3 regions of the Kosakonia oryzendophytica genome follow, and region 1 is predicted to be linked to each of the others. Evidence: predicted binding sites of a transcription regulator. Region 1 holds the regulator's gene; each other region holds the start of a gene.

What was found. The regulator CRP, encoded in region 1, controls carbon source genes, mostly activating them, when cyclic AMP is high. The targets are predictions, from matches to a motif close to ATGTGANNNNNNTCACAT.
Region 2: a site for CRP is predicted at 1,393-1,410, ahead of O9K67_RS08115 (mannitol dehydrogenase family protein). Genes of this name have one in related genera too.
Region 3: a site for CRP is predicted at 4,036-4,053, ahead of hpt (hypoxanthine phosphoribosyltransferase). Genes of this name have one in related genera too.

What each region holds. Positions count from the first base shown of each region.
Region 1 is NZ_CP115659.1:462,162-470,377, forward strand. Features, by position in the region: gene argD (bifunctional acetylornithine/succinyldiaminopimelate transaminase) at 1-942, shown strand, start outside; gene O9K67_RS02120 (YccS/YhfK family putative transporter) at 939-3,017, opposite strand; gene crp (cAMP-activated global transcriptional regulator CRP) at 3,066-3,698, opposite strand; gene O9K67_RS02130 (OsmC family protein) at 4,036-4,440, shown strand; gene O9K67_RS02135 (phosphoribulokinase) at 4,490-5,359, opposite strand; gene O9K67_RS02140 (YheU family protein) at 5,415-5,633, opposite strand; gene O9K67_RS02145 (hydrolase) at 5,630-6,649, opposite strand; gene O9K67_RS02150 (toxic anion resistance protein) at 6,823-7,947, shown strand; gene O9K67_RS02155 (5-bromo-4-chloroindolyl phosphate hydrolysis family protein) at 7,963-8,216, shown strand, end outside.
Region 2 is NZ_CP115659.1:1,675,867-1,684,082, forward strand. Features, by position in the region: gene O9K67_RS08115 (mannitol dehydrogenase family protein) at 1-1,301, opposite strand, end outside; gene uxuA (mannonate dehydratase) at 1,506-2,696, shown strand; gene yeiP (elongation factor P-like protein YeiP) at 2,777-3,349, opposite strand; gene O9K67_RS08130 (YkgJ family cysteine cluster protein) at 3,515-3,769, shown strand; gene setB (sugar efflux transporter SetB) at 3,766-4,947, opposite strand; gene fruB (fused PTS fructose transporter subunit IIA/HPr protein) at 5,314-6,444, shown strand; gene fruK (1-phosphofructokinase) at 6,445-7,383, shown strand; gene fruA (PTS fructose transporter subunit IIBC) at 7,400-8,216, shown strand, end outside.
Region 3 is NZ_CP115659.1:4,237,310-4,245,525, forward strand. Features, by position in the region: gene O9K67_RS20475 (polysaccharide deacetylase family protein) at 1-747, opposite strand, end outside; gene O9K67_RS20480 (ABC transporter permease) at 880-1,650, opposite strand; gene O9K67_RS20485 (ABC transporter ATP-binding protein) at 1,647-2,573, opposite strand; gene can (carbonate dehydratase) at 2,681-3,343, shown strand; gene hpt (hypoxanthine phosphoribosyltransferase) at 3,371-3,907, opposite strand; gene O9K67_RS20500 (glucose/quinate/shikimate family membrane-bound PQQ-dependent dehydrogenase) at 4,113-6,503, shown strand; gene cueO (multicopper oxidase CueO) at 6,588-8,216, opposite strand, start outside.

The DNA of each region.
Region 1 (8,216 bases):
ATTAACGCCACGTTTGCCGAGCGCGTGGTGTTTATGAATTCGGGGACTGAAGCCAACGAAACCGCATTTAAGCTGGCGCGTTTTTATGCATCTACGCGCCATAGCCCATATAAAACCAAAATCATCGCTTTTCATCATGCCTTCCATGGCCGTTCACTGTTCACCGTGAGCGTGGGGGGGCAACCGAAGTACTCCGACGGCTTTGGTCCGAAACCGGCAGACATTATCCATGTACCGTTTAACGATCTGCATGCGGTAAAAGCGGTGATGGACGATCACACCTGTGCGGTGGTGGTTGAGCCGATTCAGGGTGAAGGCGGCGTTACGGCGGCGTCACCGGAGTTTCTTAAAGGCTTACGTGAACTGTGCGACCAGCACGATGCGTTGCTGGTGTTTGATGAAGTCCAGTGCGGTATGGGACGTTGTGGTGAGCTGTTTGCTTATATGCACTATGGTGTCACGCCAGACATTCTCACCAGTGCGAAAGCGCTGGGCGGTGGTTTCCCCATCAGCGCCATGCTGACCACCCATGAGATTGCCAGCGTGTTCCATGCTGGTTCACACGGTTCGACATACGGCGGCAACCCGCTGGCGTGCGCCGTTGCTGGTACGGCGTTTGATATTATCAATACGCCAGACGTGCTGAGCGGAGTGAATGAAAAACGCCAGCTGTTTGTTAAACATTTGCAGCAAATCGGCGAGAAATTCGACCTGTTCAGCGATATTCGCGGTATGGGACTGTTGGTTGGCGCAGAGTTAAAAGCAGCGTACAAAGGCCGCGCTCGCGATTTCCTCTACGCGGCGGCCGATGCGGGCGTAATGGTGCTGAATGCCGGCCCGGATGTGATGCGCTTTGCGCCTTCGCTGGTGATAGACGAGCAGGACATTAACGAAGGGATGAACCGTTTTGCCGCTGCGGTGGCGAAAGTGGTCAACGGCTAACCCCGCAGGCTGCGGGTCAACCAGATGCCATGATGTGGGCGCTGACGCCATGCTACCGACGAAATGGTATGCATGGTGTTCAGATGCCCGAGCACCCGCTGTAGATGTTGCTCCAGGGTGCTCATCGGCCCGTGGGTCAATGTCTCCGGCGCCTCCAGAATATTCACATCCCCCGACTCGCCCGGCCCGTCATACTCCAGTCGCTGCTGGCAGCGTTGCAGGGCAATTTCACAGGATTGCAAATAGCGTTGTGCCAGATCCGGCGTCAGCATGGTGTGTTCGCGTGCGAGGGTCGTCATGGCGTTGATATGCTCAACAATAAACTGGCTGTGTGTCACCCAGAGCTTCATGTCCTCAAGGTAGCGGGTATTGAATCCCGGCTCGAGCATGGCCTGATTCAGTGAGTTGAACAGCGCATTGTGCGCCTGGTTGACGCGCATCCGTTGCCAGGCCAGCGGAGTGGGCTTCGGGTTATCGCTGAGTATCAGGCGAATAGCCTCCTGGTAGGTTTCCAGCGCGTCATGAGCGTTCTGCCGCAACAGACCACTTTGCCATTGCGGCCATAGCCAGACCATGCCGCCGAAGGCAATCAGGCAACCGAGCAGCGTATCGATCAGTCTGGCGACAATAAACTCCTCGCCGTTGAGCGTCAGCAGTTGCAGGGTATACACGGCGGTAATGGTAAAGCCGACCATCGCCCAGCCGTAGTTCTTACGGATGATCAGATAGCTTATCAGGGTGATCAGCAACATGGCCGCCAGCGTGACGCCGAGCGGTACGTGAAAGTGCAGGGCAATCCCGGCAATCATCAGCCCGGCGAGCGTGCCGGCCGCCCGGTGCACAATACGCACCCGTGTTGCACCATAGCCATTTTGCGTCACAAACATGATAGTCATCATGATCCAGTACGGCTTCGGCAAATGCAGTGCGCTCCCCATCAGACTGGCAATGCTGAGCATCACGCTGATACGCGCAGCATTACGCAACGCCGCAGATTTCAATGATAAATAACTTTTGAGCGCCGGAATGAGCGGCAGGCGCCGCTGCTTTTCTGCCATTAAATCGCGCAGATAGAGCGGACGTTGGGTTCGCAGCACACGGGCGATACGGCTAAAGTGCCAGGCGCAAAACTGACCGACCGGGTTTTCCGGATGCTGGCGGGCGATTTTTTCCAGCGCGCCAACCTGCTTGTCCATGGTGAAACGTGTCGGATAGCGATGATAGAGAATGTCATCCGCCAGGACGCGCAGGCGGGCGGAGACGGTTTGTGCATTCCAGCGGATCACCTGTTCAGCATGGGTCTGTTCCACCAGTTTTTGCACCTCTTCCGGCTGGTGCAGGCTGACAGAAATATGCTCCTGTAAATCCAACGCCATCTGGAAGACGCGCAGCAGACGTTTGTAATCATTGTGTTGATTGGCCGCCAGCATATGCAGTTGCTGATAGCACGTACTTATCATATCCACCGCTTTTTGTTGGCGTGCGAGTAGCGGCGGCAAGGCTTTTTCCGGATCGGCATGTTGCGTCAACAAGCTGTATTTGGCTTCGCAATAATCAGCCAGTTGCCGGTAGAGCAGGCTGAGTGATTCGCGCAGCGGCTGTTCGCGCCACATCCAGAACCAGAACCAGTTAAACGCGCCGTACCAGAGTGTACCCAGTGCATAAATTAGCAGGGGCTCCCACACGGGCATACTGCCCGCAAGACTCAGCGTGAAGATGGCGGCTATCAGCGACGCAGGCAGCAGCCGCCCGTGCAATGCGCTGATCTCGGCGGTCACACCGAGCAGTAAAGTGAGAACGGTAAAAATCAGCGGCAGAGGCAGGGCTTCGGCCAGCAGAAGCTGTACGGCAAGACTGCATCCGGCAAACAGCGAACCGCCAATAATCAGACGTTTAAAGAAGCGTTTATGCGGGGTATCAAGACCGGCAATATTGCAGCAGGCAGGAACCAGAGAAAACAGCAGGCCCTGTTGGAGATGGCCGACGATTAACCCAATCGCCACGGGCAAACATAACACCAGCGTTTGTCGCAGTGCATAGTTGATTTCGGGGTGATAAATCAGCCTGCGCCACATGAGGAAACAAAAACGGCGCGCCGGATGATCAACGCGCCGTTTTGCGGATTAACGGGTTCCGTAAACCACGATGGTTTTACCGTGGGCGGAGATCAGGTTCTGATCTTCCAGCATTTTCAGAATACGGCCCACCGTTTCACGGGAGCAACCGACGATCTGACCAATTTCCTGACGGGTAATTTTAATTTGCATGCCGTCCGGGTGGGTCATGGCATCCGGCTGTTTCGCCAGGTTCAACAGTGTTTGTGCGATACGACCTGTTACGTCCAGGAAGGCGAGGTTACCCACTTTCTCCGACGTGACCTGCAGGCGGCGCGCCATTTGCGAGGAGAGACGCATCAGAATGTCCGGGTTAACCTGGATCAACTGACGGAATTTTTTGTAGGAGATTTCGGCCACTTCACATGCGGTCTTAGCGCGTACCCATGCACTGCGCTCCTGACCTTCTTCGAACAGTCCCAGTTCACCGATAAAGTCTCCCTGATTCAGGTAGGAGAGAATCATCTCTTTCCCTTCCTCATCCTTGATCAGCACTGCCACTGAGCCTTTGACGATGTAATACAACGTTTCCGCTTTTTCACCCTGGTGAATCAGCGTGCTCTTCGACGGGTACTTATGAATGTGGCAATGAGACAAGAACCATTCGAGAGTCGGGTCTGTTTGCGGTTTGCCAAGCACCATGCGCGATTATCCTCTGTTATAAGCTGTCTCCAGACACAGGATGTGCACCCTGCGTCTGGGGTTGCAATCTAAACACGCTATCATTCGACTTCGTGTCTTCGCTTCCAAAATCCTCGGAAGTGGACCGTCAGCGTTATCTGCGGCCTCTAATCAATGATGTCCTTTGCGTACATGCGTAATGTCAATGTATCTCTGTAGCATCCAGATTGTTTTAGCATAGCTTTTACCGCATGTCTCCTGGTGTCTCGCTTCAGCATGACGCAGGTCGCCTTCCGTTGCGACTTTTGTTATGTGCGCGTAATCTGTAAAGAAAATTGCAACTCCGGAGTAAATCAAAATGCAGGCTCGTGTGAAATGGGTGGAAGGGTTAACGTTCCTCGGTGAGTCCGCATCGGGTCACCAAATCCTGATGGACGGCAACTCAGGTGACAAAGCGCCAAGCCCGATGGAAATGGTGCTGATGGCCGCAGGCGGATGCAGCGCGATCGACGTGGTTTCTATCCTGCAAAAAGGGCGTCATAACGTGACGGACTGCGAAGTGAAACTGACGTCGGAACGTCGCGAAGAAGCGCCGCGTCTGTTTACGCATATCAATCTGCACTTTATTGTCACCGGCCACGATCTGAAAGATGCGGCGGTTTCCCGGGCGGTGGATCTGTCGGCGGAGAAGTATTGCTCCGTAGCGTTGATGCTGGAAAAAGCGGTGAACATCACCCATTCCTACGAAGTCATCGAAGCCTGACGGACGATGCCCGGTAGCGTCAGGCTTACCGGGCATAATTCGACCACTGCTATTTGATCTTTTTCCCTTCCATCAGCCGTTGCACCAGTGGTGTCATAATCAGCTCCATCGCCAGCCCCATCTTGCCGCCCGGCACCACCAGCGTGTCCATATGGGAAATAAACGAACCTTGCAGCATCGCTAATAACCACGGGTAATCTATCCCTTCCAGATTGCGGAAATGGATCACCACAAAACTCTCATCCAGCGAGGGAATGCCTTTTGCCGCAAACGGGTTTGAGGTATCGACGGTCGGGACGCGCTGGAAGTTAATATGGGTGCGGGAAAATTGCGGGGTGATGAAGTTGATATAGTCTTCCATTGAACGCACGACGGAGTCCATCACCGCTTCGCGAGAATGCCCGCGCTCGCTGGTATCGCGCACCAGCTTTTGGATCCACTCCAGGTTAACAATCGGCACCACGCCAACCAACAAGTCCACATAACGCGACACGTCATGCTGCGGCGTCACAACGCCGCCATGCAGCCCTTCGTAAAACAGCACATCTGTGGGTTCCGGCAAGGGTTGCCAGGGGGTAAACGTACCCGGCACCTGATTCCACGGCACGGCTTCATCGTAGGTATGGAGATATTTCCGCGCCTGGCCTTTTCCGGTCTGACCATACTCGCTAAAGGTTTGCTCCAGCAGCCCAAAATCATTTGCTTCCGGGCCAAAGTAGCTGATATGCCGCCCAAGATCGCGGGCTTTGCGGATCGCCATATCCATTTCCGGGCGGGTAAAGCGATGAAAACTGTCGCCTTCCACCTCGGCGGCCTGCATACCAAGCTGGGCGAAGATTTTACGGAAGGCAAGGCTGGTGGTGGTGGTTCCCGCACCGCTGGAACCGGTGACGGCAATAACCGGGTGTTTGGCGGACATAGCAACTCCCTGAATCAACGATTGTTTTCAGTATAGCCAGCCGCCCGGCACCCTGTTAGTCCCGGAACTGCCCGCGCGGCATAATATTTACCGTCTCGTGCAGTTCAGACCACACCAGCACGGCTTCACCGCGTTGCAGTTGCCGTTTAACGTCGGCGACCTTTTGTTCAAGCGAACGTTCATGTTCACCATAATCGGTGCCTTCGCGCAAGACAAAGCTCTCAATAAGATTGTCCAGCGTTTCGGTTGCGATATCTTGCCAGGGAATGATCATTTGGACTCCAGATAAGTGGATAGCCAGTCCGGAATACGCGTTTCGAGCCACATTTCCGGGTGGCGTAATGTTCCGCCGACAAAACCAACATGACCCCCGTGTTCAGTCAATTGGTACTCAATATTCGCCGGCAAATGCCCGATATCCGGGATCACGTTATGATCCATAAATGGATCATCTTTGGCGTGAATGATCAGCGTCGGTTTGCGAATATCCGGCAGTACCGGCATTGCGCTACAGCGGCGATAGTAGTCCAGCGCGTCGGCAAAGCCGTGAATTTTCGCAGTGATCAAATCGTCAAACTCGCGGATGCGCCGCACTTTGCGCAGCGCCGACAGCGTTAACGGCAGTGACCCCGGGTAAGCACGTAACTTTCGCGCCGCATTGGCTTTCAGCAAGTTCAGCAAGTAGCGCTGATAGACGCGGGAGAAACCTTTATCCATGTGGTAGCTGCACGCTTCCAGCACCAGTGGTGCTGACACAATCACCGCCGCATCGACTGGCAGGTTGTCATCTGCTTTCGCCAGCAGACAGCCGAGCATGTTGCCGCCAAGCGAGTAACCGACTGCCGCCGTCGGCGCTGCGCCAAACGTTTCGCGCAGCCAGTGCAAAAACCAGGTGCCATCTTCGGTTTCACCAGAGTGATAGATGCGGTTGAGTCGATTAGGGATGCCGCTACAGCCGCGGAAATGCATCACCACACCCAGCCAGCCGCGCTGTTTGGCCGCATAAACCAGACCGTGGGCATAAGGGCTGTGCAGGCTGCCCTCAAGACCGTGAAAGACCACCAAACGCGGTTTATGCCGCGCCTGATACGGTTCTTCACTCCAGGCGAGATCAACAAAATCGCCATCCGGCAGCTCAAGGCGCTGCCACCACGGCTCAAACTGCAGGCGACGACGTAAAAGACGTGGCAGCATCGTTTGTAGATGCGGATTACGCGCACCCGGCATCGGATGAAAGTTGTGCGCGTCTCCCTGATTTTCAAGGAAATTTGCCGGTGTAATATCTGCCATCTTAATAAGAAATTTAAGTTAATAGACGGTTATTATACTTGCTAACAATTAGGCTGTTTAATACTTTGCTGCTGTTGTAACGTATTAGCCTTTGCAGGCAGCTTCATAAAGACTTCAGAAAAGCAGCGATTACATTACCGCTGTCTGCCATTTACCCATTGAGGACGTATTGGATGACGGAAAATACCTCGCTTGACCTCGCAACGCCGCAGCAAGTAAACCAGTCGATGAATGACCTGCCGGGCAGTGAGCATTTAACCCCGGCGGATCACGCGCAAATCCAGCATATTGTCGAAGCGATCAATATTACCGACCCGGCCTTTTCGTTGGGTTTTGGCGCAAAAACCATGAACAGCATCTCGCAGTTCTCCGACTCTCTGATGCAGGAAGTGCGGGCAAAAGATGCGGGCATTATCGGTACGCAACTGACCGAGTTGCTGCAAAAAATCAAAGGGGTGGACATCAACGCCTTTGAGCAAAAACCGGGCTTTCTCGCCTCACTGCCGCTGCTGGGATCGCTGTTTAACCGCATTGAGCGCACGTTGCTGGAGTACCAGACGCTGTCTCAACAGGTGGAAAGCATCACCGCAAAGCTGAATGACGCGATGGTTGATTTATTGCGCAATATTTCCGTGCTCGAGACCCTCTTTGAGCGTAACCGCGAGGTTTTTCAGCAAATTACGCTGCACATTATTGCCGGTAAGCAAAAGCTGGAGCAGATAAAACAGAATGAACTGCCCGCTTTGCAGGCACAGGCAGCATCGGACCCGATGAACGCGCAGCGCGTGCGCGATCTGCTGGAAGGTATTCAGCGCTTTGAGCGTCGCCTGCATGATTTGATGGTATCGCGCACGATTGCGATGCAGTCCGCCCCGCAAATTCGCCTGATGCAGAGCAACAGCCAGTCACTGGCAGAAAAGATCCAAAGCAGCATTCTTTCCACCATTCCGGTATGGAAAAGCCAGATAGCGCTGGCCATGTCACTGCAAACCCAGCGTCAGGCGGCGAAACTGCAAAAAGAGGTGGCGGATACCACCAATGATTTACTGCGCCGCAATGCGGAAATGCTGCAAACCGGCACGCTGGAAACGGCGCGTGAGGTGGAGCGGTCAGTGGTGGATATCGACACCCTGCGCGATGTGCAGTCGCGGTTGCTGAGTACCATTGAAGAGTCAGTGAAAATTGCTACTGACGCGCGTCAACGCCGATCTGAAGTAGAAAAAGAGCTACTCACAATGGAAAACGAGCTGCGCGATCGCCTGGCAAGCATAAGCCGCGACCCGGCCCGCCAGCCTTAAGTCAGGGAAGATAGCATGATTGAAAAGTTAGCCGCCGCACTCAATAAGATGCGCTCTACGCGCCTGCGGCGCTTCTCGCTGCAGGTTTTTGTGTTTTATCTCGCCGGTATCTACGCCGCTATTTTTGTCCGTTGGGCGAAGGAGAGCCAGTTAGCTTACGCGCCGGATAACACGCTGGGCGCCACCATGTCTATCCTCTGCTGGGTAGGGTTTGTCATTCTTTACCGTACGCTGGTTTATGACCGTATCGCGTTCTATGCGGGCCTGAT
Region 2 (8,216 bases), 1.2 Mb from region 1:
TCGACGATAGCGCGAATTTTATCCACCAGTGGGTCGCGAACATCAATTGCTTTACCGGCATCATCAACGCCGCTGACATAACGCATCCAGCCTGCAACGCCCAGTGCCAACAGCGGCCAGTGATGTTCCCGTTGTAAATGTACGCGAATGCCGTCCAGCATTCGTTGCGGTAACTTCTGGCTTCCATCCATGGCGATTTGCCAGGTGCGGTGTTGCAATGCCGGGTTGGCGAAACGCGCAATCAGGCTATCGGCGTAAGCGGTAAGATCAACCCCGGATATTTGCAGCGTCGGCGCCTGCTCCTCAAGCATCAACCGGCGCGCAGCGCTGCGAAATGCGCTGTCCTGCATGCACTCGTTAATATGGGCGAAACCGGCAAGATAGCCAAGATACGCCAGGAATGAATGAGTGCCATTAAGCATGCGTAATTTCATCTGTTCCCAGGGGCGTACATCCTGGACTAACTGCGCACCCGCCGCTTCCCACTCCGGTCGCCCGGCCACGAAGTTATCTTCAATAACCCACTGAATAAAGGGTTCACAACCGATCGCGCAGGGATCCTCAACGCCCAGTATTGCACTGATTTCCGCCAGCGATTCCTCGGTTGCCGCCGGTACAATTCGGTCAACCATAGTTGCGGGGAAACTCACGTGTTCGGCAATCCACTGCGCCAGTTCTGGCGAACGGGCCTGCGCCATCCCCAGCACGGCATTTTTCACCACGTGACCATTATCCGGAATATTGTCGCAAGAGAGGACGGTAAACGGCCCGAGCCCACGCAGGCGGCGACGGTACAGGGCCTCAACCAGAATGCCCGGTGCAGAGTGTGGTTCGTCGGGGTATTGCAGATCATGTTCAATGCGCGGCTGGTGTAAATCCAGCTTGCCGCTGGCAGGGTCGATGCAATAGCCTTTTTCGGTGATCGTCAGTGACACAATGGCGACCTGCGGTTCACAAAACTTCTCAATAATTGCCGCCAGCGAATCGAGTTTTGCATTCAGGCATTCGCTCACCGCGCCAACAATGATCGGCTGGTTACCGTCAGCGCCTTTTTCCAGCACCGTATACAGGTGATCCTGCGCGCGCAGCTGTGTCATCAACGCATCACCGCTAAACAAGCTGATTTCACAGATGCCCCAATCTCCGCCTCGCGCATTCAGCACCCGGTTGGTTAACAGCGCCTGATGCGCGCGGTGAAACGCGCCAAAACCGAAGTGCACAATACGCGAACGCAGCTTCGTGCGATCATACTGAGGCCGCTGAACAGCGGCGGGAAGCGTTATCGAGGCAATTGTTTTCATCTATACACACCTGATTAACCAATAATTAACAACAGGTAGTGTAAAGTTATATGACAGCAAAAAGAATTGGTATGCCGTAATTATCCGGGGAATGTGAGCTGGATCAATCATTGCTGCGGGAGGGTTTGATCCTTTAGCGTAAACATGTATGGTAGTCGTCATCAAGTTACGTGCATTGGTATAACAACTTTAGAGGGTAAAGCGATGGAACAAACCTGGCGTTGGTATGGACCGAACGATCCGGTATCTCTTGATGACGTGCGTCAGGCGGGCGCGACAGGCGTAGTCACTGCGCTGCACCATATCCCTAACGGCCAGGTCTGGCCGGTGGAGGAGATTAAAGCGCGTCAGGCGCTGCTGGCGGAGAAAGGGCTGGTCTGGTCGGTCGTGGAAAGTATCCCGGTGCATGAAGATATTAAAACCCATACCGGGCAGTACGACACCTGGATTGCTAACTATCAGCAGAGCATTCGTAACCTGGCGGCCTGCGGTATTGATACCGTGTGCTACAACTTTATGCCGATCCTCGACTGGACGCGGACCGATCTGGAATATCAACTGCCGGATGGCTCTAAAGCGTTACGTTTTGACCAGATTGCGTTTGCCGCGTTTGAAATGCATATCCTGAAGCGTAAAGGTGCAGAAGCGGATTACAGCGACGAAGAGCAGCGCCAGGCGCTGGCCTACTTTAACGCGATGAGCGAAGCGGAAGTGGAAAAACTGACGCGTAACATTATCGCGGGTTTGCCGGGGGCGGAAGAGGGCTACACGCTGGAGCAGTTCCACGCACGTCTGGCGGAATACGACGGTATAGATAAAGCGCAACTGCGCGAAAATATGGCTTATTTCCTGCGCGCTATCGTACCGGTCGCCCAGGAAGTGGGTGTCCGCATGGCGGTGCACCCGGACGATCCGCCGCGTCCGATCCTCGGCCTGCCACGCATTGTTTCCACGATTGAAGATATGCAGTGGCTGAAAGACGCGGTTAACAGCATCAATAACGGCTTTACCATGTGCACAGGCTCTTACGGCGTGCGTGCGGATAACGACCTGGTGCAGATGATCGAGACATTTGGCGATCGCATTCACTTTACGCATCTGCGTTCGACCTGCCGTGAAGAGAACCCGAAAACCTTCCATGAAGCGGCACATTTGCAGGGCGATGTGGATATGGTGTCGGTCGTTGCGGCGATCCTGAGCGAAGAACAGCGTCGCAAGAAAGCGGGCGATCTGCGTCCTATTCCGTTCCGTCCGGACCACGGTCACCAAATGCTGGACGACCTGCGTAAGAAAACGAATCCGGGTTACTCGGCAATTGGTCGTCTGAAAGGAATGGCGGAAGTGCGCGGTGTTGAACTGGCACTGAAGAAAACCCTGTTCCGCGATTTGCTGTAAGCGTCACGGGTGGGTAAGTGCCGCCAGCAGACAAAAGAAAAAGCCACTTCATTGAAGTGGCTTTTTTACTGCATCGCTTATCAGTCGGCGCGACCCATGTAGCGGCGCTCTTCGATATGGATACGGATTTTCTCACCGGTGGTCAGGTATTCCGGAACCTGTACCACCAGGCCTGTATTCAGCGTGGCGGGTTTGGTACGGGAGCTGGCGGATGCGCCTTTGATACCCGGAGCCGTTTCAACGATTTCCAGATCGACAGTTTGCGGCAGTTCCAGCGCCAGCAACTGACCATCCCACAGCAGAACCTGCATATCCGGCATGCCGCCTTCCGGAATAAACTGCAGCTCTTCTTCAATCTGATCTTTGTTGAAGGTATACGGGGTATAGTCTTCTTTATCCATAAACACGTATTCGTTGCCGTCAACATAGGAGAAGTCGACGAAACGACGGTTCAGGGTCACGGTATCAAGGATATCGTCGCCTTTAAAACGCTCTTCGACTTTCAGCCCGGTACGGACATCAGAGAAGCGCATTTTGTACAGCGTTGCTGCGCCGCGGGCGCTGGGTGACTGAATATCAATATCTTTTACAATCAGCAGCTTGCCATTGTAATTCAGCACCATACCTTTTTTAATTTCGTTCGCTCTTGGCATTGCAAGGGTCCTGTAAAAATGAAAATCACGAAAATATCGCGACAAAGTACTCGCGAGGGCCTTTTCAGGCAAGTGGAATTGGCGAGTTTTGCATTCCATCAGTAAAAGATGGTAGCGTGCGCCTGTTCGCGCCACTCCGACGCGTAATAAATGAAAGAGAGCCATATGGAATGCCGTCCGGACTGCGGAGCTTGCTGTACTGCCCCGTCCATCAGTAGCCCGATCCCCGGCATGCCCAACGGCAAACCGGCCAACACCCCATGCGTGCAACTCGACGCGCAACAGCGCTGTAAAATCTTTGGCTCGCCGCTGCGCCCGAAAGTGTGCGCTGGCCTGCAACCTGGCCGTGAGATGTGCGGGCAGAGCCGTGCTGATGCCATGATTTATCTACTCGATCTGGAACGCCAGACCGCGCCTTAAACGTCTTTGATTCGCGTCAGACCTGCCTGTGTCAACAGGGCCATCGCCAGCGCAATCCAGAACACAGCATGATAACTCCAGATTTCGGCCACCACGCCCGCCAGTGAACCGGCGATGATCCAGCCCACGCGCGTGGTATTGGTGTAAAGGGTCGTCGCAGAACCGGCCTGACCGGGCATTAAATCCTGGAAATAGAGCATGCCAATCCCGGCGAGAATGCCAATATAGATGGCGTTCAGCAACTGTAAGGCTAGCAGGATAGCCGGGGTATGCACCGTCAACATCCCGAGATAGAAACAGGTGCCCGCTACTGCACTGACGCGCATCAAAAAGCGCTTGCCATAGCGTTTAGCGTAATAACCGGCAATCAGCATGGTGGGGATTTCCAGTCCGGCTGCAGTGCCCATCATTACCCCAGCCAGCTTCTCCGGGAGATGCAATTCATCAATGATAAACAACGGCATATTGATGATGTAAAGGCTATTGGTGCCCCACATCAGGGTACAAATCACAAACAGCAGTAGCGCGTCGCGACGATGCGTCCGCGGCGCTTCCAGCACCGTTGACGTTGGCTGAGGAACTTTGCGCATACTGGGCAGGAACAGCCTCACCATCGCCGCACAGGCCATGAATGCGACGGCGGCGCATAAGTACATCACCGTAAAACCAAATCCCATGGCCAGTGCGTAAGCCAGCGGTGGGCCAATCACCCACGCCAGCGATACCTGCGCGCGCAAAATGGAGCTGAACATTACCGCTTCCCGCCCGGTGTTATCCGCATGTTCCCGCGCCAGGGCGAACATCTGCGGGTTAGCCGTGGAACCAAAGCTGCTCAGAAAGACGCCCACAAACAGCAGGATAAAGTAATTGCGATTCCAGGCGAACAATCCGCAGGCCAGCACGCCGAGCAGGCAGCAGAAAACGATCAGTGTCTTGCGATCGCCTTTGCGGTCGGAGCGCCCGGCAAGAAACTGACTGACCAGAATGCCAATCACCGCGCTGCCGGTGAAAAAGAACCCCACCATAGCCGGACGGACATGCACTTCATTGGTTAAAAACAGGCTGAGTGTTGGCGTTTGCAAAGCACCGGCAATACCGGTCAGGAAGGCGACAATCAAAAACGCTGTCGACGTGAAATCAAACGCGCCGGGTCGGGTGGTGGCGGGGGAGTTTTGCATTTTACTCTGAGATCCAATTGGCAGACGCGGAGTGTACGCCGCGGCGGGAGAAAAACACAGATCCTGCGGTGCGATCGCCGTGAAAATGCAGACGGCTATTTTACCCCGCGTTATTAAAGCTGACCGCTGCTGACGTTTGCTTGCTGAAGGTAAAAATAACTTCAGCAAATTTGCATCAGCTAATGATGAAATGTGCTGTACCTCTAAATTTCGCAACGAAAATTCAGAGATTTCTTGATTGCTGAAGTAAAAAGGTGAAGACTCATTGAAACGTTTCAGCGTCATCGTGTAATGTCTGAACCAGGGCGGTGACGCATCATTTCTCATGTTAGCTGAAACGATTCAATTTCAGCAGGAGAGGGTCACATGTTCCAGTTATCCGTTCAGGACATCCATCCCGGTCAGCAGGCCGGCAATAAAGAAGAGGCCATCCGCCAGATCGCGGCTGCGCTGGTAGAAGCAGGCAACGTTGCTGACGGCTACGTCAACGGCATGCTGGCGCGCGAGCAGCAAACCTCCACCTATTTAGGCAACGGCATCGCGATCCCACACGGCACCACGGATACCCGTGATCAGGTGCTGAAAACCGGTGTAAAAGTGTTCCAGTTCCCGCAGGGCATCCTGTGGAGCGAAGGACAGGTCGCGTATGTTGCTATTGGTATTGCCGCCAGTTCTGATGAACACCTTGGCCTGCTGCGTCAGCTGACTCATGTGCTGAGTGATGACTCCGTGGCTGCAGAGCTGCAATCCGCAACCACAGCGGAAGAGCTGCGTGCGCTGCTGATGGGTGAAAAACAGGGCGCGTCACTGAAGCTGGATAGTGAAACACTGACCCTCGATGTAGTTGCCAGCGATCTGGTGACCCTGCAAGCGCTGAACGCTGCACGTCTGAAAGAAGTCGGTGCGGTTGATGCAACGTATGTTACCCGCGCTATCAATGAACAACCGCTGAACCTTGGTCAGGGCATCTGGCTGAACGACAGTGCTGAAGGCAACCTGCTGAGCGCTGTTGCCGTAAGCCGCGCTGCCACGCCGTTTGACGTGAATGGCGAGCAGGCTGCGCTGCTGGTCAGCGTTGCGATGGTGGACGAACAGCCGGTCACGGTGCTGAAGCGCCTGAGCGATCTGCTGCTGAGCAACAAAGCTGAACATCTGTTGAATGCCGATACCGCAACGCTGCTGGCGCTGCTGACCAGCGACGATGCGATGGCCGACGATCTGCTGAGTGCAGAGTTTGTTGTCCGCAATGAGCACGGTCTGCATGCCCGCCCGGGCACGATGCTGGTGAACACCATCAAACAATTTAACAGTGAAATCACCGTTGCAAACCTGGACGGTACCGGAAAACCGGCCAATGGCCGCAGCCTGATGAAAGTGGTTGCGCTGGGCGTGAAGAAAGGTCACCGCCTGCGTTTCACAGCACAAGGTGATGATGCTGAACAAGCGCTGAAAGCAATCGGCGAAGCGATTGCCGCAGGTTTGGGAGAGGGCGCATAAATGAGCAGACGTGTTGCCACCATTACGCTTAATCCGGCCTATGATCTGGTGGGGTATACCCCTGAAATTGAACGCGGTGAAGTGAACCTGGTTCGTACGACGGGCCTGCACGCCGCGGGTAAAGGCATCAACGTTGCGAAAGTGTTAAAAGACCTTGGCATCGACGTGACCGTTGGCGGTTTCCTTGGCAAAGATAACCAGGACGGATTCCAGCAGTTGTTCAGCGAGCTGGGCATTGCTAACCGTTTCCAGGTGGTGCAGGGGCGTACCCGCATCAACGTCAAGCTGACGGAAAAAGATGGTGAAGTCACCGATCTGAATTTCTCAGGTTTTGAAGTGACACCGACCGACTGGGAGCGTTTTGTTGCCGACTCGCTGACCTGGCTGGGTCAGTTCGATATGGTTTGCGTGAGCGGCAGTCTGCCCTCAGGCGTTAGCCCGGAAGCCTTTACCGACTGGATGACGCGCCTGCGTAGCCAGTGTCCATGCATTATTTTTGACAGCAGCCGCGAAGCGCTGGTGGCCGGTTTGAAAGCCGCGCCGTGGCTGGTGAAACCGAACCGCCGTGAACTGGAAATCTGGGCGGGTCGTAAGTTGCCGGAATTGAAGGATGTCATTGAAGCCGCTCATGGGCTTCGCGAACAGGGTATCGCCCATGTGGTGATCTCTCTGGGAGCAGAAGGGGCGTTGTGGGTTAACGCTTCGGGCGAATGGATCGCCAAACCGCCGTCAATGGAAGTGGTAAGCACCGTTGGCGCAGGGGATTCAATGGTCGGTGGTCTGATTTATGGTCTGCTGATGCGTGAATCCAGTGAACATACGTTACGCTTGGCCACTGCTGTTGCTGCACTGGCGGTCAGTCAGAGTAACGTAGGTATTACCGATCGTACCCAGTTAGCCGCGATGATGGCGCGAGTTGACTTAAAACCCTTCAACTAACAGCAGGAGAGGCATAATGAAAACGCTGCTGATAATAGATTCCGAACTCGGGCAGGCCCGCGCTTATATGGCGAAGACCTTGCTGGGCGCGGCTGCACAGAGTGCAAATCTGCAATTCATCGATAACCCTGGCGAAGCGGAACTGGCTATCGTTTTGGGCAGCCAGGTGCCGAATGACAGTGCACTGAGTGGGAAAAAAGTCTGGCTGGGCGATATTAATCGCGCAGTGGCGCACCCTGAGCTGTTCCTGAGCGAAGCGAAAAATCACGCGAAGCCCTACACAGCACCGGTGGCCGCTACTGTGGCGGCGACCAGTGGTCCAAAACGCATTGTTGCTGTTACTGCCTGTCCGACAGGGGTAGCGCACACCTTTATGGCGGCGGAAGCGATCGAAACCGAAGCGAAAAAACGCGGCTGGTGGGTGAAAGTGGAAACCCGTGGTTCCGTAGGCGCGGGCAATGCCATCACGCCGGAAGAAGTGGCGCAAGCCGATCTGGTGATGGTGGCGGCGGATATCGAAGTGGACCTGGCGAAATTCGCTGGCAAACCGATGTACCGCACCACTACCGGCCTGGCGCTGAAGAAAACAGCCCAGGAACTGGATAAAGCCGTAGCGGAAGCCAAAACGTACCAACCGTCCGGCAAAGCACAGTCGGAAGCAACAGAAACTAAGCAAGAGAGCGCTGGCGCATATCGCCATCTGCTGACGGGCGTCTCCTACATGCTGCCGATGGTCGTAGCGGGTGGTTTGTTGATTGCTCTCTCGTTTGCCTTTGGTATCACGGCGTTTAAAGAAGAAGGTACGCTGGCGGCCGCGCTGATGAAGATCGGTG
Region 3 (8,216 bases), 1.3 Mb from region 1:
GGACTTCAGCCCATCATCAAAGGTGATCACCACCGAACGCGCCGGCAAATTCATACGGTTACGCACATAGCCTTCCAGTTGATACATGGACAAGGTGGTATAGCCCTGATCGCGCAGCCAGGTCATCTGGTTCGTAAACGCACGCACCGATGTGGTGGTCGAGGTATGGCGAAAACGGGTATTCTCTTCATCACGCAGAATATGGTGGTACGTCAGCACGGGAATGCCATTGTCTTCCTGGGCATCCAGGCTACTTACCCACGCCAGTCGGTTGCCAATGCGGATCTGGAACCAGGTCTGGTTCAGACGATCTTTGAGCTTATCAATAATCGGGTAACGCAGATTTTCCGCCAGCGTGCCAAACGGCTCACTGGTCACATCCGGTGCGTTATAGAGCGGTGTGTCCTGCCAGGTAATAAGATTCTGGTTACTGAGCGGCTTGTTCAGATCGCCAAGGCTATCTTCCACGCGCTGATTGCCGGAAACCAGCCCCAAATGCCCTTTGTCGATAAACCCGCTGCCGAAGCCGAAGCGAAATGCATAGTAATCTTCCGCCCCCGGGACGACGGCGATGATTTGCCCGGCGCGAATATTGCCGACGGTAACCACTTTGTCGCCAACTTGCGCCCAGATATCCGCATCTTCGGTGGTTTGCATATAGCGAGCAGGAACACGTTGTTCACTCACAATACTGGCAGAAGCGCTACAGGTTATCAGCAGCAACAGAATGGTAATCAAACGAGACATGAGACGAACCGGTCTGAGAAAGTGAGCCCAGTGTAACAAAGCAGAAACCAATACCAACGGCTCTTTTTAGTACAAAAAATACGCTAATCCTGGGGATTGGCTCTCCCCCGGAGAAGAGAGCCAGATCCGACTTTAGCTGCGCAGCCCCCGCCCGCGCTGGATCAAATACCAGCAGAGCAGATAAAAGGCGACGATAAATACCACCAGTACACCGACCGTGGTTACCAGCGGTACATCGGTAATGCCAAGGAAGCCAAAGCGGAACCCACTTATCATATAGACAATCGGGTTCAGATGAGACAGCGCCTGCCAGAACGGCGGCAGCAGCGTCAATGAATAGAACACCCCGCCAAGATAGGTCAGCGGCGTCAGCACAAATGTCGGGATCAGGCTGATATCATCAAACGTTTTCGCAAAAACTGCGTTCAATAAACCGGCGAGTGAAAACAGCACTGCGGTAAGCAGCAGCGTCAGGGCGACGAACAGCCATGAATGCACCTGAAATGGCACGAAAAACAGCGATACGGCGGTCACCAGTACACCCACGCACAGCCCGCGCGCCACGCCGCCGCCGACATAACCGGCGATAATGACATGCGTCGGCACCGGAGCAACCAGCAACTCTTCTATATTGCGCTGGAATTTCGCGCTAAAGAAAGACGAGGCCACATTGGCGTAAGCGTTGGTGATCACCGCCATCATGATCAACCCCGGCACGATAAATTGCATATAGGTAAAACCGTGCATTTCCCCGATGCGCGAACCAATCAGATTGCCGAAAATAATAAAATAGAGCGTCATGGTGATCACCGGCGGCACCAGCGTTTGCACCCAGATGCGCATAAAACGCTGGATCTCTTTGTGCCAGATACTCTTCAGCGCCACCCAAAAAAGCTGCATCATGCGCTTTCTCCTTTTTTCTCATGCACCAGCGTGACGAACAGCTCTTCGAGACGGTTGGCTTTATTACGCATACTCAATACCTGCACGCCCTGCGCGCTAAGTTGGCTGAACACGCTATTTATCCCCTGCTCACGCAGAACTTCCACTTCCAGCGTGGACGTATCCACCAGCCGGTATTGATACCCTTCCAGCTTCGGTAACGGGCTTTTCGGCGCTAAATCGAGAATAAAGGTCTCTGACTTCAGCTTAGAGAGCAGCGCTTTCATTGAGGTGTTTTCAATCAGGTCGCCGCGCTGAATAATGCCAATATTGCGGCACAACATTTCGGCTTCTTCCAGATAGTGGGTGGTCAGAATAATGGTGGTGCCTTTATCGTTCAGATCCTTCAGAAAGCCCCACATTGAGCGACGTAATTCAATATCCACGCCTGCAGTTGGCTCGTCGAGGATCAGCAGTTTCGGCTCGTGCATCAGCGCACGGGCAATCATCAAACGACGTTTCATGCCGCCGGAAAGCATTCGTGCACGTTCGTTACGTTTTTCCCACAGATCGAGTTGATTCAGGTATTTTTCGCTGCGAACTAACGCCTCTTTACGATCCACGCCGTAGTAACCAGCCTGGTTCACCACAATCTGCTGGACGGTTTCAAACGGGTTAAAGTTAAATTCCTGCGGCACTAGCCCCAGTTGGCGCTTGGCGTTAACAATGTCTTTGTCCAGATCGTAACCAAAGACACTGACGCGCCCGGACGTTTTATTCACCAGCGAACTGATAATCCCAATGGTGGTGGATTTTCCTGCGCCATTCGGCCCAAGAAGTGCATAGAAATCGCCTGCTTCTACTTTCAAATCAATGCCGCGCAGCGCCTGAACGCCGCCCGGATAGGTTTTTTTAAGCTGCTCAAGCTCCAGTGCAATGGTCATGAATTATCACTTACCTGTTTTCTCACACTCGATGTGTGGTTTAAAAAGAGTTGGAGTTAACCTATATTAGCGCAACGCACTTATCTGGTTACAGGTTGTTAACTTCCATGAAAGACATAGATACACTCATCAGCAATAATGCACTATGGTCAAAAATGCTGGTTGAAGAAGATCCCGGATTTTTCGAAACACTGGCACAAGCACAGAAGCCGCGCTTTCTATGGATTGGATGCTCTGACTCCCGCGTTCCTGCCGAACGCCTTACCGGCCTCGAACCTGGCGAACTGTTTGTTCACCGAAATGTTGCCAACTTGGTGATCCACACGGATTTGAACTGCCTCTCCGTGGTTCAGTACGCCGTGGATGTGCTGGAAGTTGAACACATCATCATTTGCGGCCACTATGGCTGCGGCGGTGTCCAGGCCGCGGTTGAAAATCCGGAACTGGGTCTTATCAACAACTGGCTGCTGCATATTCGCGATATCTGGTTTAAACATAGCTCGCTGCTTGGCGAAATGCCGCCGGAGCGTCGTCTCGATACGCTGTGCGAACTGAACGTCATGGAACAGGTGTATAACCTGGGTCACTCGACGATCATGCAGTCCGCATGGAAACGTGGACAGAAAGTGACCATTCACGGCTGGGCCTACGGTATTCATGATGGCCTGCTGCGCGATCTGGATGTCACCGCGACTAACCGCGAAACGCTGGAACAGCGTTACCGTCAGGGTGTGTCTAACCTCAGTCAGAAACACAGCAATCACAAATAACAATCGGGGCCGTCGGCCCCGATTTTTTTATTCTTCCAGCATGACCACTTTGCCAACATAAGGCAGATGGCGATAGCGCTGTGCATAATCAATGCCGTAACCCACCACAAACTCATCCGGAATGGAAAAGCCGACAAACTCAACGGGTACGTCCACTTCACGGCGGGAAGGTTTATCCAGCAAGGTGCAAATCGCCAACGATTTCGGCTCGCGCAAGCTGAGGATTTCACGCACTTTCGACAGCGTATTACCCGAATCGATAATGTCTTCGACGATCAGCACGTCTTTGCCGCGAATGTCTTCGTCCAAATCTTTAAGGATTTTCACATCGCGGGTGGTGGACATGCCGCTGCCGTAGCTGGAGGCGGTCATAAAATCGACTTCGTGAGAAACCTGCACTTCACGGCACAGGTCAGCCATAAACATAAACGATCCACGCAGCAGCCCCACCAGTACCATTTCGCTGCCGCTATCTTTGTAACGTTCAGTGATTTGACGACCCAGCTCAACGATACGCGCTTTGATCTCCGCTTCCGGGATCATCACTTCAACAGTGTGTTTCATTTTAACTAACCATATGATTTAAATCGTAAATCATTCAACACCGGTTGAGAGCGCCGGTAATTGAAACGCAAGATGCGCAGTATACCAGCAAAAAGATTATTAGGTGCCATTCCGCGACAAAGCTCATTTTGTGATGACGATCACACTTGTTAACTCCTATAATGAATTGCTATCAAAATATTAACAAACAGACGAGTGTCTTTTTATGGCAGAAACAAAAACGCAACAGCCGCGGCGTCTGGTGACGCTGACGGCACTGTTCGCAGCCTTTTGCGGGCTGTATCTGTTAATCGGCGGAGCCTGGCTGGTCGCCATTGGCGGCTCCTGGTACTACCCTATCGCAGGCCTGGTAATGCTGGCGGTGACCTGGCTGTTATGGAAAGGTCAGCGTGCTGCATTAGGGGTGTATGCCGCCCTGTTGCTGATCACCATGATATGGGGCGTGTGGGAAGTCGGTTTCGATTTTTGGGCGCTCACACCGCGTAGTGACATCCTGGTCTTCTTCGGTATCTGGCTAATCTTGCCCTTTGTCTGGCGGCGATTAGTTGTCCCCGCCCGTGGCGCGGTCGCTGCGCTGGTGGTGACGCTGCTGGTCAGTGGCGGCATTCTGACGTGGGCCGGTTTTAACGATCCGCAAGAGATCCACGGCACGCTGAGCGCAGAAAGTACGCCTGCACAGGCCATCTCTACAGTTGCTGACAGTGACTGGCCCGCTTACGGCCGTAATCAAGAAGGGCAGCGTTACTCGCCGTTGAAACAGATCAACGCCGATAACGTGCATAATCTGAAAGAAGCGTGGGTGTTTCGCACCGGCGATCTGAAACTGCCAAACGATCCCGGTGAAATTACCAACGAAGTGACGCCCATTAAAGTCGGCGATTCCTTGTTCCTGTGTACGGCGCACCAGCGTCTGTTCGCCCTTGATGCCGCCACGGGTAAAGAGAAATGGCACTTTGATCCGCAACTGAATACCAATCCGAGCTTCCAGCATGTCACCTGCCGTGGCGTTTCTTATCATGAAGCGACCGCTGACAATGCCAGCCCGGATGTGGTGGCGGATTGCCCGCGCCGTATTATCCTGCCAGTGAATGATGGTCGTCTGTTCGCTATCAACGCGGATAACGGTAAGCCGTGTGACTCCTTTGCCAATAAAGGCATTCTCAACCTGCAAACCAATATGCCGGTGACCACGCCGGGCATGTACGAGCCCACCTCGCCGCCAATCGTCACCGATAAGGTGATTATCATTGCCGGTGCTGTAACGGATAACTTCTCCACCCGGGAGCCTTCAGGGGTCATCCGCGGTTTCGATATCAATACCGGTAAACTGCTGTGGGCCTTCGATCCGGGTGCGAAAGATCCAAATGCGATCCCCGCCGATGAACACCATTATACCGTCAACTCGCCGAATTCCTGGGCGCCTGCCGCCTATGACGCGAAGCTGGATTTGGTCTATCTACCGATGGGCGTCACCACGCCGGATATCTGGGGCGGTAAACGCACACCCGAGCAGGAGCGTTACGCCAGCTCAATCGTCGCGCTGAACGCGACCACCGGCAAACTGGCCTGGAGCTACCAGACCGTTCACCACGATTTGTGGGACATGGATATGCCGTCGCAGCCAACGCTGGCGGATATCAGCGTCAACGGCAAAACGGTTCCGGTGATTTATGCTCCGGCGAAAACCGGCAACATTTTCGTACTGGATCGTCGTAATGGCGAACTGGTCGTGCCCGCGCCGGAAAAACCGGTACCGCAAGGGGCTGCCAAAGGTGATTACGTCACCCCTACCCAGCCGTTCTCCGATCTGAGCTTCCGTCCGAAGAAAGATCTCAGCGGGGCGGACATGTGGGGTGCCACCATGTTCGATCAACTGGTGTGCCGCGTCATGTTCCACCAGATGCGCTATGAAGGCATTTTCACCCCACCGTCGGAACAGGGCACGCTGGTGTTCCCGGGTAACCTGGGGATGTTCGAATGGGGCGGCATCTCTGTCGATCCGCATCGCCAGGTCGCCATTGCCAACCCGATGGCACTACCGTTTGTGTCGAAACTGATCCCGCGCGGTCCGGGTAACCCGATGGAACCGCCGAAAGACGCGAAAGGCACCGGTTCTGAGTCAGGCATCCAGCCGCAGTACGGTGTACCGTATGGCGTCACGTTGAACCCGTTCCTGTCACCGTTCGGTCTGCCGTGTAAACAACCGGCATGGGGTTACATTTCCGCTCTCGATTTGAAAACCAATCAGGTGGTGTGGAAAAAACGTATTGGTACGCCGCAGGACAGCATGCCGTTCCCGATGCCGGTTCCGGTACCGTTCAATATGGGGATGCCGATGCTTGGCGGCCCGATCTCCACAGCGGGTAATGTGCTGTTTATCGCGGCAACTGCTGATAATTACCTGCGCGCTTACAATATGAGCAACGGAGAGAAACTGTGGCAAGGTCGATTGCCAGCGGGCGGTCAGGCCACGCCGATGACCTATGAAGTCAATGGCAAACAGTATGTGGTCATTTCCGCTGGTGGTCACGGATCGTTCGGCACCAAAATGGGCGACTATATCGTCGCCTATGCACTGCCGGATGACGCCAAATAAAGAGAATGCAAGCCCGGTAGCGAGGTTGCGTACCGGGCCGCTCACTCTCCAGCCGGAGGCGCGTTTTGACGCCCTCCGGCTTTTTTACACCGTAAACCCTAACATCATCCCGGTATCTTCATGCTCCAGCAGATGGCAGTGCGCCATATAAGCATGCTCTTTTGGCGCGTCATGCTGGAAGCGAACTAACACTTCACTGCGTGCCCCGTAGACATTCACGGTATCTTTCCAGCCCGCACGATGCGCCGCAGGCGGTTTCCCGTTTTCTGACAGAATACGGAACTGGGTCCCGTGAATATGGAAAGGGTGCAGCATCATGTCGCCTTCGCCCGAGATCACCCAGCGTTCGTACTGCCCTTTTTGCGCCGCAAACGCCGGTGTGGTCATATCGAAGGCTTTGCCGTTGATCCGGTTGGCAGAGTGGAAATCAAACCCACCGTTACCGTGGTTCATCGCACCATGATCACTCTTCATTCCGCCATGGTTCATCTGACCATGATCCATTTGCATCGAGCCCATCTGCCCGTGGCTCATCGGCATATTCCCGCTCTGGGTATGGTTCATTTGCCCATGGCCCATCATCATGCCGGCCATTGCCGCGTCACCGTACTTCTGTTGTAACGCCTGCATCCCCATCATATCGAGCATCGGGTCCATCGACAGTTGCAGCGTCCGTTGTGTTAACCCTTCGAGCGGTGGCAATGCGGGCAACGATGCGAGCTTATCGGGCAATATGCTGGAAGCGGTGACCTGCAACGGCTGAATACGCAGCACCGGCTGCGGCTGGTCAAACGGCGCAACCGTCATCCCCATCTGCTGTACCGGCAGCGTAACAATATCGAAGGGCTTACCGTCGCTGATATCCACTAATACCTCGAACCGCTCCCCCATCAACATCGGTAATTCATTGACCTTGACAGGTTCACTTAGCAAACCGCCGTCGCTCGCTATCACATACAGCGGGCGTTTATCACTGGCGGCAACATTAAGCGAACGCGCATTGCAGCCATTGAGCAAACGCAGACGTAACCAGCCTCGTGGTGCGGCATGCTGGGGATACACCGCGCCATTAGTCAGTAAGGTATCGCCAAACCAGCCCACGGCTGCGCTCATCACATCAAGCTGATAATCAATTTGCCCCTGCGCGGTAAATCTTTTGTCCTGCATAATCAGCGGAACATCGTCAATGCCCCACTGTTGCGGCAGGCGCAGTTGGCGAAGCGTATCATCTTCAATCAGTACCAGCCCGGCGAGCCCCATCGCCACCTGGCGACCGGTTTTACCGTGTTGATGTGGGTGGAACCAGCAGGTTGCCGCCTGTTGCGTAGGGGTAAAGGTTACCGTACGGCTACCACCGGGTTTGATTACCCCTTGCGGCCCGCCATCAACCTCCCCTGCAACTTCAACGCCGTGCCAGTGCACGGTGGTCTCTTCGGCCAGTGTATTACGGATCTCAACTGTAACGGCGCGGCCCTGACGGAGCTGAAGCGCAGGCCCTAGCAGTGAGCCGTTGTAACCCCAGGTGGTTGCAGATTTACCGCCGAACAGGGTTTCCCCTGCGTGTACCGTAAGCTGAATACGGTTTTGCGCATCGGGACTGAGCAGTGGCGGGACGGGAAGTGTCGGGCGTTCAGCGGCAAACAGCGATCGGCTCCACAGTGGCAGCGCGCTCATTACGCCTAACGCGGCGGAATATTTCAAAAAATCACGGCG